4 regions of the Sphingomonas sp. M1-B02 genome follow, and region 3 is predicted to be linked to each of the others. Evidence: predicted binding sites of a transcription regulator. Region 3 holds the regulator's gene; each other region holds the start of a gene.
The links. The regulator LexA, encoded in region 3, represses DNA repair genes until DNA is damaged. The targets are predictions, from matches to a motif close to GTTCCNCNCTTGTTCT.
Positions count from the first base shown of each region.

Region 1: the regulator LexA is predicted to act here: its motif matches at 2,148-2,163, upstream of OKW87_RS09735 (ribonucleoside-diphosphate reductase subunit alpha).
Region 2: the regulator LexA is predicted to act here: its motif matches at 1,951-1,966, upstream of uvrA (excinuclease ABC subunit UvrA).
Region 4: the regulator LexA is predicted to act here: its motif matches at 1,591-1,606, upstream of recA (recombinase RecA).

Region 1 is NZ_CP110679.1:2,034,627-2,037,936, reverse strand. Features, by position in the region: gene OKW87_RS09740 (endonuclease domain-containing protein) at 1-88, opposite strand, end outside; gene OKW87_RS09735 (ribonucleoside-diphosphate reductase subunit alpha) at 151-2,046, opposite strand; gene chrA (chromate efflux transporter) at 2,560-3,310, shown strand, end outside.
Region 2 is NZ_CP110679.1:3,295,242-3,298,551, reverse strand. Features, by position in the region: gene OKW87_RS15910 (DNA methyltransferase) at 1-1,454, opposite strand, end outside; gene OKW87_RS15905 (hypothetical protein) at 1,579-1,716, opposite strand; gene uvrA (excinuclease ABC subunit UvrA) at 1,978-3,310, shown strand, end outside.
Region 3 is NZ_CP110679.1:954,519-957,828, reverse strand. Features, by position in the region: gene OKW87_RS04610 (ComEC/Rec2 family competence protein) at 1-332, shown strand, start outside; gene bla (subclass B3 metallo-beta-lactamase) at 329-1,177, shown strand; gene lexA (transcriptional repressor LexA) at 1,171-1,845, opposite strand; gene OKW87_RS04595 (molybdopterin molybdotransferase MoeA) at 1,902-3,083, opposite strand; gene OKW87_RS04590 (PilZ domain-containing protein) at 3,126-3,310, opposite strand, start outside.
Region 4 is NZ_CP110679.1:762,427-765,736, reverse strand. Features, by position in the region: gene OKW87_RS03800 (MOSC domain-containing protein) at 1-442, opposite strand, end outside; gene OKW87_RS03795 (hypothetical protein) at 480-1,523, opposite strand; gene recA (recombinase RecA) at 1,683-2,756, shown strand; gene OKW87_RS03785 (glutathione S-transferase family protein) at 2,959-3,310, shown strand, end outside.

The DNA of each region.
Region 1 (3,310 bases), 1.1 Mb from region 3:
GCAACCGCCGTTCGGGCTCAGGCGCCTCGCGGCGGAGTTGCCGCGCGCGCGGTACCGTTCCGATCGGCTGGTTTGCATAGAGGCGCATTTGTCCTCACCCTTCCGGCGCTACGCGCCTCCCTCCCTCTCCCAAAGGGAGAGGGAATTAGCTCACTGGCACGCCAGGCATTCGTCATAATCCTTCGACTCGACTTCGATCTGGCGCAGGTCGATCGTGTTGTCGGCTTCCACGCCGCCGGCGAAGCCCGCGCGCTGGATGCTCTTCGAGCGGAGGTAATACAGCGACTTCACGCCCAGCTCCCAGGCGCGGAAGTGGAGCATCAGCAGGTCCCATTTCTCGACGTCGGCCGGGATGAACAGGTTCAGCGACTGGGCCTGGTCGATATAGGGCGCGCGGTCGCCGGCGAGCTCGAGGATCCAGCGCTGGTCGATCTCGAACGAGGTCTTGTAGCAATCCTTTTCCTCCTGGCTGAGGAAATCGAGATGCTGGACCGAGCCGGCCTGCTCGAGGATCGTGTTCCAGACCGCGTCCGAGTTCTTGCTCTTCTCGATCAGCAGCTTTTCCAGATAGGGATTCTTGATCGAGAAGCTGCCCGAGAGCGTCTTGTGGGTGTAGATGTTAGCCGGGATCGGTTCGATGCAGGCGCTGGTGCCGCCGCAGATGATGCTGATGCTCGCGGTGGGGGCGATCGCCATCTTGCAGCTGAAGCGCTCCATCACGCCCATGTCGGCGGCGTCGGGGCAGGGGCCGCGCTCGACCGCGAGCTGCATCGACGCTTCGTCGACCTGGCCCTTGATCTGCTTGAACATGCGCAGGTTCCACGATTTGGCCATCGCCCCTTCGAAGGCGATGCCGCGCGCCTGGAGGAAGGAGTGGAAGCCCATCACGCCGAGGCCGACCGAACGCTCGCGGCTGGCGGAATAGGCGGCCTTCTCCATGCCGGGCTCGGCGCGCTCGATGAAGTCCTGGAGGACATTGTCGAGGAAGCGCATGACGTCCTCGACGAAGCCCTTCTCGTCCTTCCACTGGTCCCAGGTCTCGAGGTTGAGGCTCGACAGGCAGCAGACCGCAGTGCGCTCGTTGCCGAGATGGTCCTTGCCGGTGGGCAGGGTGATCTCCGAGCACAGGTTCGAGGTCGAGACCTTGAGGCCCAGATCGCGGTGATGCTTGGGCATGTTCGAATTCACATGATCGGCGAAGACGATATAGGGCTCGCCGGTCGCCAGCCGCGTCTCGACCAGCTTCTGGAAGAGGCCGCGGGCATCGACCTTGCCGCGCTCGCTGCCGTCCTTGGGGCTCTTGAGCACCCATTCCTCGCCGTTGCGCACGGCTTCCATGAAGGCGTCGGGGATGAGCACGCCGTGGTGGAGGTTGAGCGCCTTGCGGTTGAAGTCGCCCGAGGGTTTGCGGATTTCGAGGAATTCCTCGATCTCGGGGTGCGAGATGTCGAGATAGCAGGCGGCCGAACCGCGGCGCAGGCTCCCCTGGCTGATCGCGAGGGTCAGCGAATCCATGACGCGGACGAAGGGGATGATGCCGCTGGTCTTGCCGTTGAGGCCGACGGGTTCGCCGATGCCGCGGACATTGCCCCAATAGGTGCCGATGCCGCCGCCGCGCGAGGCGAGCCAGACATTCTCGTTCCAGGTGTCGACGATGCCGCCCAGGCTGTCCGGCACCGAATTGAGGAAGCAGGAAATGGGCAGGCCGCGCCCGGTGCCGCCGTTCGACAGGATCGGGGTGGCGGGCATGAACCACAGACGCGAGATATAGTCGTAGATGCGCTGGGCGTGCGCCTGATCGTCCGAATAAGCCGAGGCGACGCGCACGAACAGGTCCTGGAAATTCTCGCCCGGCAGCAGATAGCGGTCGCGCAGCGTTTCCTTGCCGAAATCGGTGAGCAGGGCGTCGCGCGAATGATCGACCTCGACCGCATAGAGCTGGACGTCGACGCGGTGCGAATCCTTGGCCTTGGCGGACTTGGGGGCCGTGACGGCTGCTTCGGTGATGGTTTCGCTCACGCTGTTCTCGGTGTCCCTGAATTCCATGACTCTCGCCCCTACTGACCCATATCGGCCCCCATACCGGGAGGCGCTCGGTTCGACTCGGGGCGACAAGCCGATGGTAGCATCGGCGCGGCGCGGCCACGAGAACAAAAAGTGACCGTCGCCCGCTTGCAAAGCATGGCAAAACCTGACTCGCATATGGAGATGCGAGGTCAATTCTACCAGTGCTTGAGCCTGCCCCTCATTGCAACCACTACAGATTGTGCCATTCCGAGTCCGGGCACAAGACGGTAAATCACTTAGTCACCGCTCGGTTCGTCGCTAAAATGAATCGTTTCGCGGATGGCCCAAAGCCGCGACGCACGGACTTCCAACGGGTTCGGGGAACGCAAGGGAACGGAGCGCGAACTGCAAATAAATTGGCGTGGGGGAATCTGTGGACACTATGGCTTGTGTCCGGTGCCAATCCAAAGCCCCGATATGGGCGCACAAAGATTCGCATGCTTCAATTCCCACCGATCCGATGCATGATCAGCGCGATCCGGGAGGCCGCCCATGTCCGACTTCGCTCCGCCACCGTTTTCCGAACTCGTCCGCGTTTCGGCGCGGATCGGCTGGCTGAGCTTCGGTGGGCCGGCGGGCCAGATCGCGCTGATGCACCGCGAGCTGGTCGACGAGCGCAAATGGATCAGCGAGGCGCATTTCCTCCACGCGCTCAATTTCTGCCATCTGCTGCCGGGGCCCGAGGCGCAGCAGCTCGCTACCTATATCGGCTGGAAGCTGCACGGCGTGCGCGGCGGGCTGGCGGCGGGGCTGCTGTTCGTTGTGCCGGGCGCGCTGGTGATGCTGGCGCTGGCGGCGGCCTATATCAGCGCGGCGCAGCTCGGCTGGTTCGCGGCGCTGTTCCTGGGGGTTAAGGCGGCGGTGATCGCGATCGTCCTGCAGGCGCTGCTGCGCGTCGGCGGGCGGGCGCTGACGACCAATTTCAAGCGCGGAATCGCGCTGGTCGCCTTCCTGGCGCTGTTCCTGTTTTCCGCACCCTTTCCGCTGGTGGTGCTGGGGGCGGGGGTGATCGGCGCGCTTGCGCCGGCGGAATGGCTGGGGGTGAAGGACGGGCGGAGCGAGCCGCCGGGGCCGCGGCCGCGCTTGTGGAAGACCCTGGCCACGGTGATCGCCTGGGGCGCGGTGTGGGCGGCGCCGATGCTGCTGGTGCTGCTGCTGTTGGGGCGCGAGCATGTGTTGTGGGAGATTGGCATCTTCTTCTCGCAGCTGGCGGTGGTCACCTTCGGCGGCGCCTATGCGGTGC
Region 2 (3,310 bases), 1.3 Mb from region 3:
TATAACAGGCTGCCCTGCGATCCCGCCAGATGCGACGCCCGCGTCTCCACCCGCGTCGCCTTCTTCACCGGGCTGATCAGCGGCGGCAGCTTGGGCTTTCTTCCCATGAACAACTCGGCGAGCGTGACGAACTGCAGCGCCGGAAACCGTCCGAACTCGGTCTCGATCACCGGTTGCGACGCCGCCTCGTCGCGCATCCCCTTGGTCGGCAACCCCTTCATCACGAACAGTCCGAAGCGATGCTTGTCGCGCTCCATCACTCGGCCCAGATCGCGCACCATGTTGGGCGTCACATTGTCCCCCGCCTTGACGCTGATCACCCCCGTCTCGATCCGCCCCTTCGCCGCGAGATAGTTGAACCAGCCGTCGACGCCCCGGTCTCCGCCCTTCTTCTCGCGCGGAAAACCGCCCACCTGCCACGATACCCATTGCTGGAACTGATGCGGATCCTCCACCGCGAGCCGCTCGGCGCTCGCCAGGTCCCGCGGCACGCCGATCGTCTCGAACTGGATGCCGGGATAGCCGCTGCGCATCCGATCCTCGATCATCCCGATCGCGATATGCGTCACGTCGATCCCGATCCAGCTCCGCCCCAATTTCTGCGCCGCATCCACCGCGGTGCCGCAGCCGCAGAAGGGATCCAGCACCACGTCGCCGGGGTTGGACGAGGCAGAAATGATTCGCTCGAGGAGGGCGCGGGGTTTCTGGGTTGGATAGCCCAGTCGCTCGCGCGATACCGGCGCCAGGATCGGGATCGACCACACCGCGTTCATCGCCACCCCCTGCGATACATCCGCCTCCTCGATCGTCGGGTTGCGCTTGCCCGTCACGTCGAAGGTCACCCGCTGCTTCTTGCCCTTCCACCGCTTCAGCGAGCTCGCGGTCGGCGGCTCCAGCAGCGTGTTGAAGGTCTGCGATCCGTCCGCCTTCGAATAAAGCAGGATGATGTCGTGCATCCGCTGGAAGCGCCGCGCGACGGTAGGCCAGCGGCGATAGCTCCAGACGATCTCGTTCTGGAAATTCTCCGCGCCGAACACCGAATCGAGCACCAGCTTCAGATAATGCGATGCGGTCGGGTCGCAGTGGAGATACAGGCTGCCGCTAGGCTTGAGCACCCGGTGCAGCTCCACCAGCCGCACCGCCATCATCGCCAGATAGGCCATCAGCGGATTCTGGCCGACCGCCTTGTGCATCGCCTCGATCATTACCTGAAGCCTGCGGTTGCTGCCCCCGGCAATGTCGAGCAACGCATTCTGCGAGGCCTCCCCCCAGGTCCAGGTATCGTCGAACGCCTCGATGCTGGCATCCGTCCCCGCCCCGTTCGCCGCCTTGAACAGCACGTTGTAGCCTGCGTTCGAATTGAACGGCGGATCGAGATAGATCAGGTCGATGCTCTCGTCGCGAACATGCTCGCGCAGCACGTCCAGATTGTCGCCATAATAAAGCCTGCTCACTCCGCCCCCCAGCGCTGCCGGGGGGCAGTCTAGCCAAGCCGATCGGCACCGCACGCCGATCTGGGGCCGTTTCGGACGTCCGATGTGGAGCAATCCGAATCCGCCGGACCGGCTCGCCGTCAGCTCAGGCCGGCGACAAGCTCGCCACCGGCGGCACCACCATGAAGTCTCCCGCGCCCAGCACCGTCTCGGCCGCCGATTGCGCGAATAACACCGCCGCCGCCGCGCCATTGCCGTCGGCATCGGCAAGGGGAGCGGCCATCCGGCGGGGCTCAAGTTCGGCGATTGCTTCGCCTATGCGCTGGCCCGCGAAAGCGGCCATTGGCTCTTTTTCAGGGGCGACGACTTCCTCCACACGGGCGTCGCGCCCTACCCGCTCGGCTGAACGACCGGCCCCGCATCGCCCCCGCCAACCCCGATCCGGCACAAACTGAACCGGTTGCCGTCCGCGCAGTTGATCCCCATCTCCGCCGCATCGCGCGGCGCTTGCCGATCACGAACAAATCTGGAACAAACCTCCCTCATGGCACTCACCCACATCTCCGTCCGCGGCGCGCGCGAGCATAACCTCAAGGATGTCAGCATCGACATCCCCCGCGATACGCTGACGGTGATCACCGGCCTCTCGGGCAGCGGCAAGTCGAGCCTGGCGTTCGACACCATCTATGCCGAGGGCCAGCGCCGCTACGTCGAATCGCTGAGCGCCTATGCACGGCAGTTTCTCGAGCTGATGCAGAAGCCCGACGTCGATCATATCGAGGGGCTCAGCCCGGCAATCTCGATCGAGCAGAAGACCACCAGCCGCAATCCACGCTCGACCGTCGCCACCGTCACCGAAATCTACGATTATATGCGGCTGCTATGGGCACGCGTCGGCGTGCCCTACAGCCCGGTGACCGGCCTGCCGATCAGCGCGCAGACCGTCAGCCAGATGGTCGACCGCGTCCTCGCGCTCCCCGAGGGCACCCGCTTGCTCCTCCTCGCCCCGGTCGTGCGCGGGCGGAAGGGCGAGTATCGCAAGGAACTGGCCGAGTGGCAGAAAGCCGGCTTCCAGCGCGTCCGCATCGACGGCGAAACCTATCTGATCGAAGACGCCCCCGCGCTCGACAAGAAATACAAGCATGACATCGAAGTGGTGGTCGATCGGTTGGTGGTGGGCGGCGACATCGCCACGCGCCTGGCCGAGAGCTTCGAGCAGGCGCTAAAGCTCGCCGAGGGGCTGGCCTATGTCGATCTCGTGGATACCACCACTGCGCAAGCGATGGGCGCTCCCCTCCCGCTTGCGGGAGGGGCCGGGGGAGGGGCTGTCCGGGAAGCCCCCCAGACGTTCGCAATTGAAGGCGAAGACAGCCCCTCCCCTAACCCCTCCCGCAAGCGGGAGGGGGACACAAGCGGCATGAAGAACACCGGCATCCCCGCAAACCGCATCGTCTTCTCCGAAAAGTTCGCCTGCCCGGTCTCCGGCTTCACCATCGCCGAGATTGAACCCCGCCTCTTCTCCTTCAACGCCCCGCAAGGCGCTTGCCCCGCCTGCGACGGCCTCGGCGAGAAGCTCGTGTTCGACGAGGATCTCGTCGTCCCCAACCACGCGCTCACGATCAAGAAGGGGGCGATCGTTCCCTGGGCCAAGTCCAACCCGCCCAGCCCCTATTACATGCAGGTACTCGGCTCCCTCGCCCGCGAGCTGGGCTTCAGCCTCGACACCCCCTGGAAGGAGCTCCCCGAGGAGATCCACTACGCCCTCCTCCACGGCACCCGCGGCAAGCCGGTCACCCTCACCTTCATCGACGGCAAGAAGTCGTACGACGTGAAGAAACCCTTCGAGGGCGTCATCGGCAATCTCAACCGCCGTATGC
Region 3 (3,310 bases):
GGTGCAGCCGTGATCTGTGCCTGGTCGAGGTGCGATCGGGCGCGCGACGCTGGCGGGTGGCGGCGACGCGGAGCGCGTATCTGGTGCCCTGGGCCGAGATGATCGCCTTGTGCCGATTGGTCGACGTGGTGGTGAGCGAGCGGCGGTTGCCGCCGGGCTGCACGCCGCGCTGGCTCAAGCTCGATCGGGAGACGCTGGCCAGGACAGGGGGCGTGGCGATCGCCTTTGCGAGCGGGGAGGTGCGCACCGTGCGCAGCGGCGGATCGCATCCCTGGGTTGACCCGCTTACCGTGCAGCCGCCATTTCAGCCCCGAACGGGAGAGCGACGATGATGCGATCGATGGCATTGCTGCTGGGGGCGGCGCTGGCGGGGCCGGCGGCGGCGCAGGACGACTGGGCGAAGATCAAGGCCGAGTGGAACCAGCCGATGGCGCCGTTCCGGATCGTCGGCGACGTCTATTATGTCGGGACGGCGGGGCTGTCGGCGTTCCTGATCACTTCGCCGCGCGGGCATATCCTGATCGACGGGGCGATGGCGGAGAGCGTGCCGCAGATCGCGGCGAATATCGAGACGCTCGGATTCAAGCTGCGCGACGTGAAGATATTGCTGATCAACCATGCCCATTGGGACCATAGCGGCGGGCTTGCCGCACTGAAGCGGCGGACCGGCGCCAAACTCTATGCCAGCGCCGCGGACCGGCCGGCGCTGGAGGCGGGGTGGATGGACTATCGGCCCGAGCAGGAGCGAGTCGCGCCGGTGAAGGTCGACAAGGTGATCGCCGATGGCGAGGTGATCGCTTTGGGCGGGAACAGGCTGACCACGCGGCTGACCCCGGGGCACACCAAGGGTTGCACGAGCTGGACGACATCGGTCCCGGCAGGCGCAGACACGCTGAACCTGCTGTTTGCCTGCAGCATCACGGTCGCGGGCCAGCCGCTGACGCCCGGCAAGGGCTATGACGCGGCGGCCAGCGATTTCAGCGCGACCTTTGCCAAACTGCGGACCCTGCAGGCCGACATCTTCCTGGCATTTCACCCCGCCGCATTCGACATGGCTACGAAGCGGGCCAGGCAGGAAGCGGGCAATGCAAATGCCTTTGTCGACCCGACCGAACTGCCCCGGCGCATCGCCGCGGCGGAGACGGCGTTCGAGGCCGAGCTCGCCGCGGCTCAGTAGCGGCGGAGCAGCCCGGCGAGCTTGCCCTGGACGCGGATCTGATCGGGGCGATAGCGCTGGGCGTCGTAGCTGCGGTTGGCCGGATCGAGCCGGACCATCGCGCCTTCCTTGCGGAAATATTTGAGCGTCGCTTCCGAATCGTCGATCAACGCCACGACGATCTCGCCGTCGCGGGCGACGTCGGTGCGGCGGATGAGCGCGAAATCGCCATCGAAGATGCCGGCCTCGACCATCGAATCGCCGGCGACTTCGAGCGCATAATGTTCGCCCGAACCGAGCAGAGCGGCGGGGACGGGGAGCATCGTCGAGCCTTCGAGCGCCTCGATCGGGGTGCCCGCGGCGATCCGGCCGTGCAGCGGAATCTCGACCACATCGTTGGCGGGCGACGGCAAGGACGACGGACGTGGCGTGGATTTGTCAGCCTTGGCCGGAGTGGCGACCTTGGCGTCGCCGCGCTCGGGCATGCGCAGCACTTCGAGTGCGCGGGCGCGATTGGGCAGGCGACGGATGAACTCACGTTCCTCGAGTGCGCTGATCAGGCGGTGCACGCCCGACTTGGACTTGAGATCGAGCGCCTCCTTCATCTCCTCGAACGAGGGCGACACGCCGGTCTCGTTCAGACGATCGTTGATGAAGCAGATCAGCTCGTGCTGCTTGCGCGTAAGCATGCGGTTCCTCCGTCCAGAACAGACTGGGAACGTTTATGCAATGTTCCGCGCCCATGTCAAGCGATGTCGAGGATTTGCACCGAGTCGCCGGGATTCGCGGCCGGAGCATGCGGCGGACGCAGAATGAGGCACCGGGCGCGCGCGAGGGTGCGGAGCATCGAACTGTCCTGGATCGTCGAGGCGAAGGCGCGGCCGTCGCGCAGTTCGGCGCGGAGGTAATCGGTGCGGTGATCGTTGGCCGGGAGGGGCTCGCCGAGCGGCGTCGCGCGGGTGCGCGGCAGCGGATCGGCGGCGCCGGAGAGAAGGGCGACCAAAGGGCGCACGAACAAAAGGGTGGTGACGAAGGCCGAGACGGGGTTGCCGGGGAGGCCGACGACGAGCGTCTTTCCGAGCCTGCCCGCCATCATCGGCTTGCCCGGGCGGAGTGCGACGCGCCAGAAGTGGACCGCGCCGCCGGCGGCTTCGAGGGCGGGGCGGACGAGATCGTGATCGCCGACCGAGGCGCCGCCGCTGGTGACGAGCAGATCGGCACGGACGGCCCGGAAAGCGGCCTCCAGCGCGTCGGCTTTGTCCGGAAGAATGCCGAGATCGAGAATTTCGACCGGCAGGTCGGCGAGCTGGGCTGCGAGCATCAGCCGATTGGTCTCGGGCAATTGGGCGTCGGCAACGGGTGCGCCGGGGGGTACGAGTTCGTCGCCGGTGGCGGCGATCGCGACACGGACCCTGCGGCGAACCAGCACCCTGCCGTGGCCGGCGGAACCGGCGACGGCGAGACGCGCGGGGGTGAGACGCTCACCGGCGCGGATCAGCGGGTCGCCCTCGGCGAAGTCGAGCCCGCGGCGGCGAACGTTGCGGCCAAGCCGTGCCGGGCCTTCGCCGGCGAGCGCGAGCGCCTCGCCCTCGCGCGATGCCTCTTCCTGGATCAGGACGGTGTCCGACCCCGCGGGCAGCGGCGCGCCGGTAAAGATACGGGTGGCCTGGCCCGACGCCACGATACCAGCAAAGGCGCGCCCCGCGGCACTCTCGCCGATCACGGTCCAGGGGCCGGGCATGTCGGCGAATCGGATCGCATAGCCGTCCATCGCCGAAAGGTCGGCGCTGGGCTGGGTGCGCAGGGCGATGACGTCCTCAGCCGCCCAGCGGCCGGCTGCCTGGGAAAGCGCGACGCGTTCAGCCTCGAGCGGGGCGCCCAGCGCCAGGAGCCTGGATTGCGCTTCTTCGACGGGGAGCAAAGCCATGGGTGCAGCCTTGGGGCCACAGGGTGCCCCGGCGCAAGGCCCTCAAGGGGTCAGGCGGCCGCCGGTGAGCAGGCCCAGCTCGCGCGGGCGCAGCGGCAGGCGGAATTCGCAGAGGATGCGACCGTGCCCGGCTTCGACCACGCTGGCCGGTCCGCCGCCGATTTCGGGCAGCGAAATCCACAGCTGGGCGCCGGGGAGCACCGAGGCCTGGGTCTCCAGCTCTATGA
Region 4 (3,310 bases), 190 kb from region 3:
ACCGCCGCAGGTCGAGCGCCGACCCGTGCGCCGCCTCGACCAGCTTATGCCCCGCCGTCGTCACCACCGACAGCGGCATCGCATCATAGGTCCCCGTCGCCAGCTGGATCAGCCCGATGGGCCGTCCTACTGCGGCCGACAGCCGCTCGAGCAGCGCTGCGTCGGTGACGGTTCCCCGCCACCCATCGGGTGCGGCCACCTCGACTGCGGCTGTCCTGGGCGCGCCGCCCTCGGCATAGCGCGCCACGTGCAACACCATTTCGGACCACTTCCGCGCCGTGCACCAAGGAAAGCGCGAACCATCGTCGCGGAAATAGAAACCGTATTGCCGATCGCCCTCCATCCCCTGCCAATCGATCTCGGCGACCGCTAACGGCTCCCCGGCCATCGACTTGACCGGAAAACGCGTGAGCGCGGCGACATGGCCGACGATATCGCTCATGCGACGGTTGCCGGACCGGCATAGGGCAGGCGAGGGCTCATCGCGGCAGCGGCCCGCTCTCCAGCCGGCGCATGCGGAAGCCGAAGCCGTTCTCGCGGGTCCACGTCATGGTCGCCGGCACTTCGCGGCGCGGCGCATTGTCGACGCGCTCGGTCAGGTCGATACTGCCCTCGATCCGCACCCGATCCGCACGCTCGCCAAAGATCCGGCGCGGCCGGAAGCGATGCGTCGCCGCCTCGCGCGCCCAGACTTCGGACGCGGCCTGCGAGCCCTTCACGGGCGCGAGCCCCGGCCAGGCGAAGTCGACCTGTTCGTGGAACTGATATTGCAGCGCCCGCGCGAAATCGGGCCCGCGCGGATTGGCGAACCAGGTCGCCTCATAGGCATTGAGCGCCTGCGCCGCGGCCTGCCGGTCGCCGCCCAGCATCGTGCAGACACCCAGCCGGGTAATGTCGTTGCGGCTCGTCTCGGGATCAATCAGCCCGCAGGCCGGCATCGCCGCCACCGCCGCCTTGGCGAGGCGGAAGGCAAAGGGCACGGCCAGCCCGGCATCGCAGGCGCCCTCCGTCTTGCGACGGATCGAGCCGTTCGCATCCACTGCCTCCACCGTCACGACCCAGGAATGCAGGCAGATGCTGAGCATGGCGCTCGCCGGCGCGGGAGCGAGCTTGCGTTCGAACAGGCGTCCCTCGGCTACCAGCTCGTCCCAGACCGCCGCGGTTACCGTCGCCGTGAGCGACGGCGGCTCGGCCGGGCCGGCATCGGCCTTCGGGAAGCGCACGTCGACCCGCGGTTCGGTCGCCGGCGCACGCACGAAGCTGACCAGCGCCGCATCCCTGCCATAGCCGTCGACGAAGAAGGCGCGCATCATGACCGTCTTCGCCGCCGCAACCTGGTCGATCGGTGCCACGCCATAGGCGGCGCGCTGGCGCGCCTGCGCCTCGGGCAGGCAGCGATCCTGGCCGCTATCGTCGCGGCAATCGGCCTCCCTGGGGGCCGATTGCGCCGTGGCAGGGGCGGCGGCGAGGCATGCAAAAGCGAATGCGAGTGCCGGAAGGACGCGGGTGCGGGCAGGGCTCATGCAGAACTTCTGGCACGCGCGCGCGCCGGCTGCCATGGGTTTAGGCGGAAATCCGCCGCCAGGCGTAGTTCCCCTCTTGTTCCACGAGAACAAATGCGATACATACTCGATCAAGAGTTGAACGCGTGGTGCAAACCTTCTAGCGACTGGGGACGAAAAATGGCGGCATCTTTGAAGGTCATCGACAGCAAAATGGCAGCTCCCAGCACGGACAAGCAAAAGGCGCTCGAAGCCGCCCTCGCCCAGATCGATCGCGCCTTCGGCAAGGGTAGCGCGATGCGGCTCGGCTCGAAGGAGACGATGCAGGTCGAGACGATCGGCACCGGCTCGCTCGGGCTCGATATCGCCCTGGGTGTCGGCGGCCTGCCGCGCGGCCGCGTCATCGAAGTCTATGGCCCCGAAAGCTCGGGCAAGACCACGCTCGCGCTCCACGTCATCGCCGAGGCGCAGCGGGGAGGGGGCACCGCTGCCTTCGTCGACGCCGAGCATGCGCTCGACCCCGTTTATGCCAAGAAGCTCGGCGTCAATATCGACGAGCTGATCGTTTCGCAGCCCGATACCGGCGAGCAGGCGCTCGAGATCGTCGACACGCTGGTCCGCTCGAACGCGATCGACGTGCTCGTGGTCGATTCGGTCGCGGCTTTGGTGCCGCGCGCGGAAATCGAGGGCGAGATGGGTGACAGCCATGTCGGCCTCCAGGCGCGTCTGATGTCGCAGTCGCTCCGGAAACTCACCGGCTCGATCAGCCGGTCGCGCTGCATGGTGATCTTCATCAACCAGCTGCGCATGAAGATCGGCGTGATGTACGGTAATCCGGAGACCACGACCGGCGGCAATGCGCTCAAATTCTATGCCTCGGTCCGCCTCGACATCCGCCGCACCGGCCAGATCAAGGATCGCGACGAGATCATCGGCAACACCACCCGGGTGAAGGTCGTCAAGAACAAGGTCGCGCCGCCGTTCAAGCAGGTCGAATTCGACATCATGTATGGCGAGGGCATTTCCAAGATCGGCGAAATCCTCGATCTCGGGGTGAAGGCCGGGCTCGTCGAGAAATCGGGCGCCTGGTTCAGCTATGACAGCATCCGCATCGGCCAGGGTCGCGAGAATTCGAAGACTTTCCTCAAGGAAAATCCCGAGCTCTGCGCCCGTCTCGAAGCCGCGATCCGCGCCCGCACCGACAAGGTGGCCGAGGAGCTGATGGCCGGCCCCGAGCCCGACGACGATATCTGAGGGACGCGGCCTGGCCTCGAACCTCTCTCTAGCTTCGGCCGCGCCGCCACCTGCTGGTGCCTGGCAGCGGTCACGGGACGCTCGTTCCCATCGGAAGACCCGGCGCATTGCCCTGCGCCGGGTCTTTCGCTTTGTTGCTTCGTCGGGCAATCTTGTGAGTCAAAACACGCGAAAAGTGCGAAGCTAAGCCGGGAGCGCCGCCATGATCATCGTCCACCATCTCGAAAATTCGCGCTCGCAGCGCATCCTCTGGCTGCTCGAGGAGCTCGGGCTTCCCTATGAAGTGAAGCGCTACGAGCGGAACAAGACGACCATGCTCGCGCCGCCCGAACTCAAGCGCATCCACCCCTTGGGCAAGTCGCCGGTGATCGAGAATGACGGCCGCGTCGTCGCGGAAACCGGGGCGATCATCGACTATCTGGTCGAGCATGCCGACGGTCGCCTCGGCGCCCCCGCGCACCGCGACGATGCGCTGCGCTACCGCTTCTTCCTCCATTATGCCGAGGGCTCGCTTATGCCGCCCTTGTTCACCAAGCTCGTGCTCAGCCGCATCC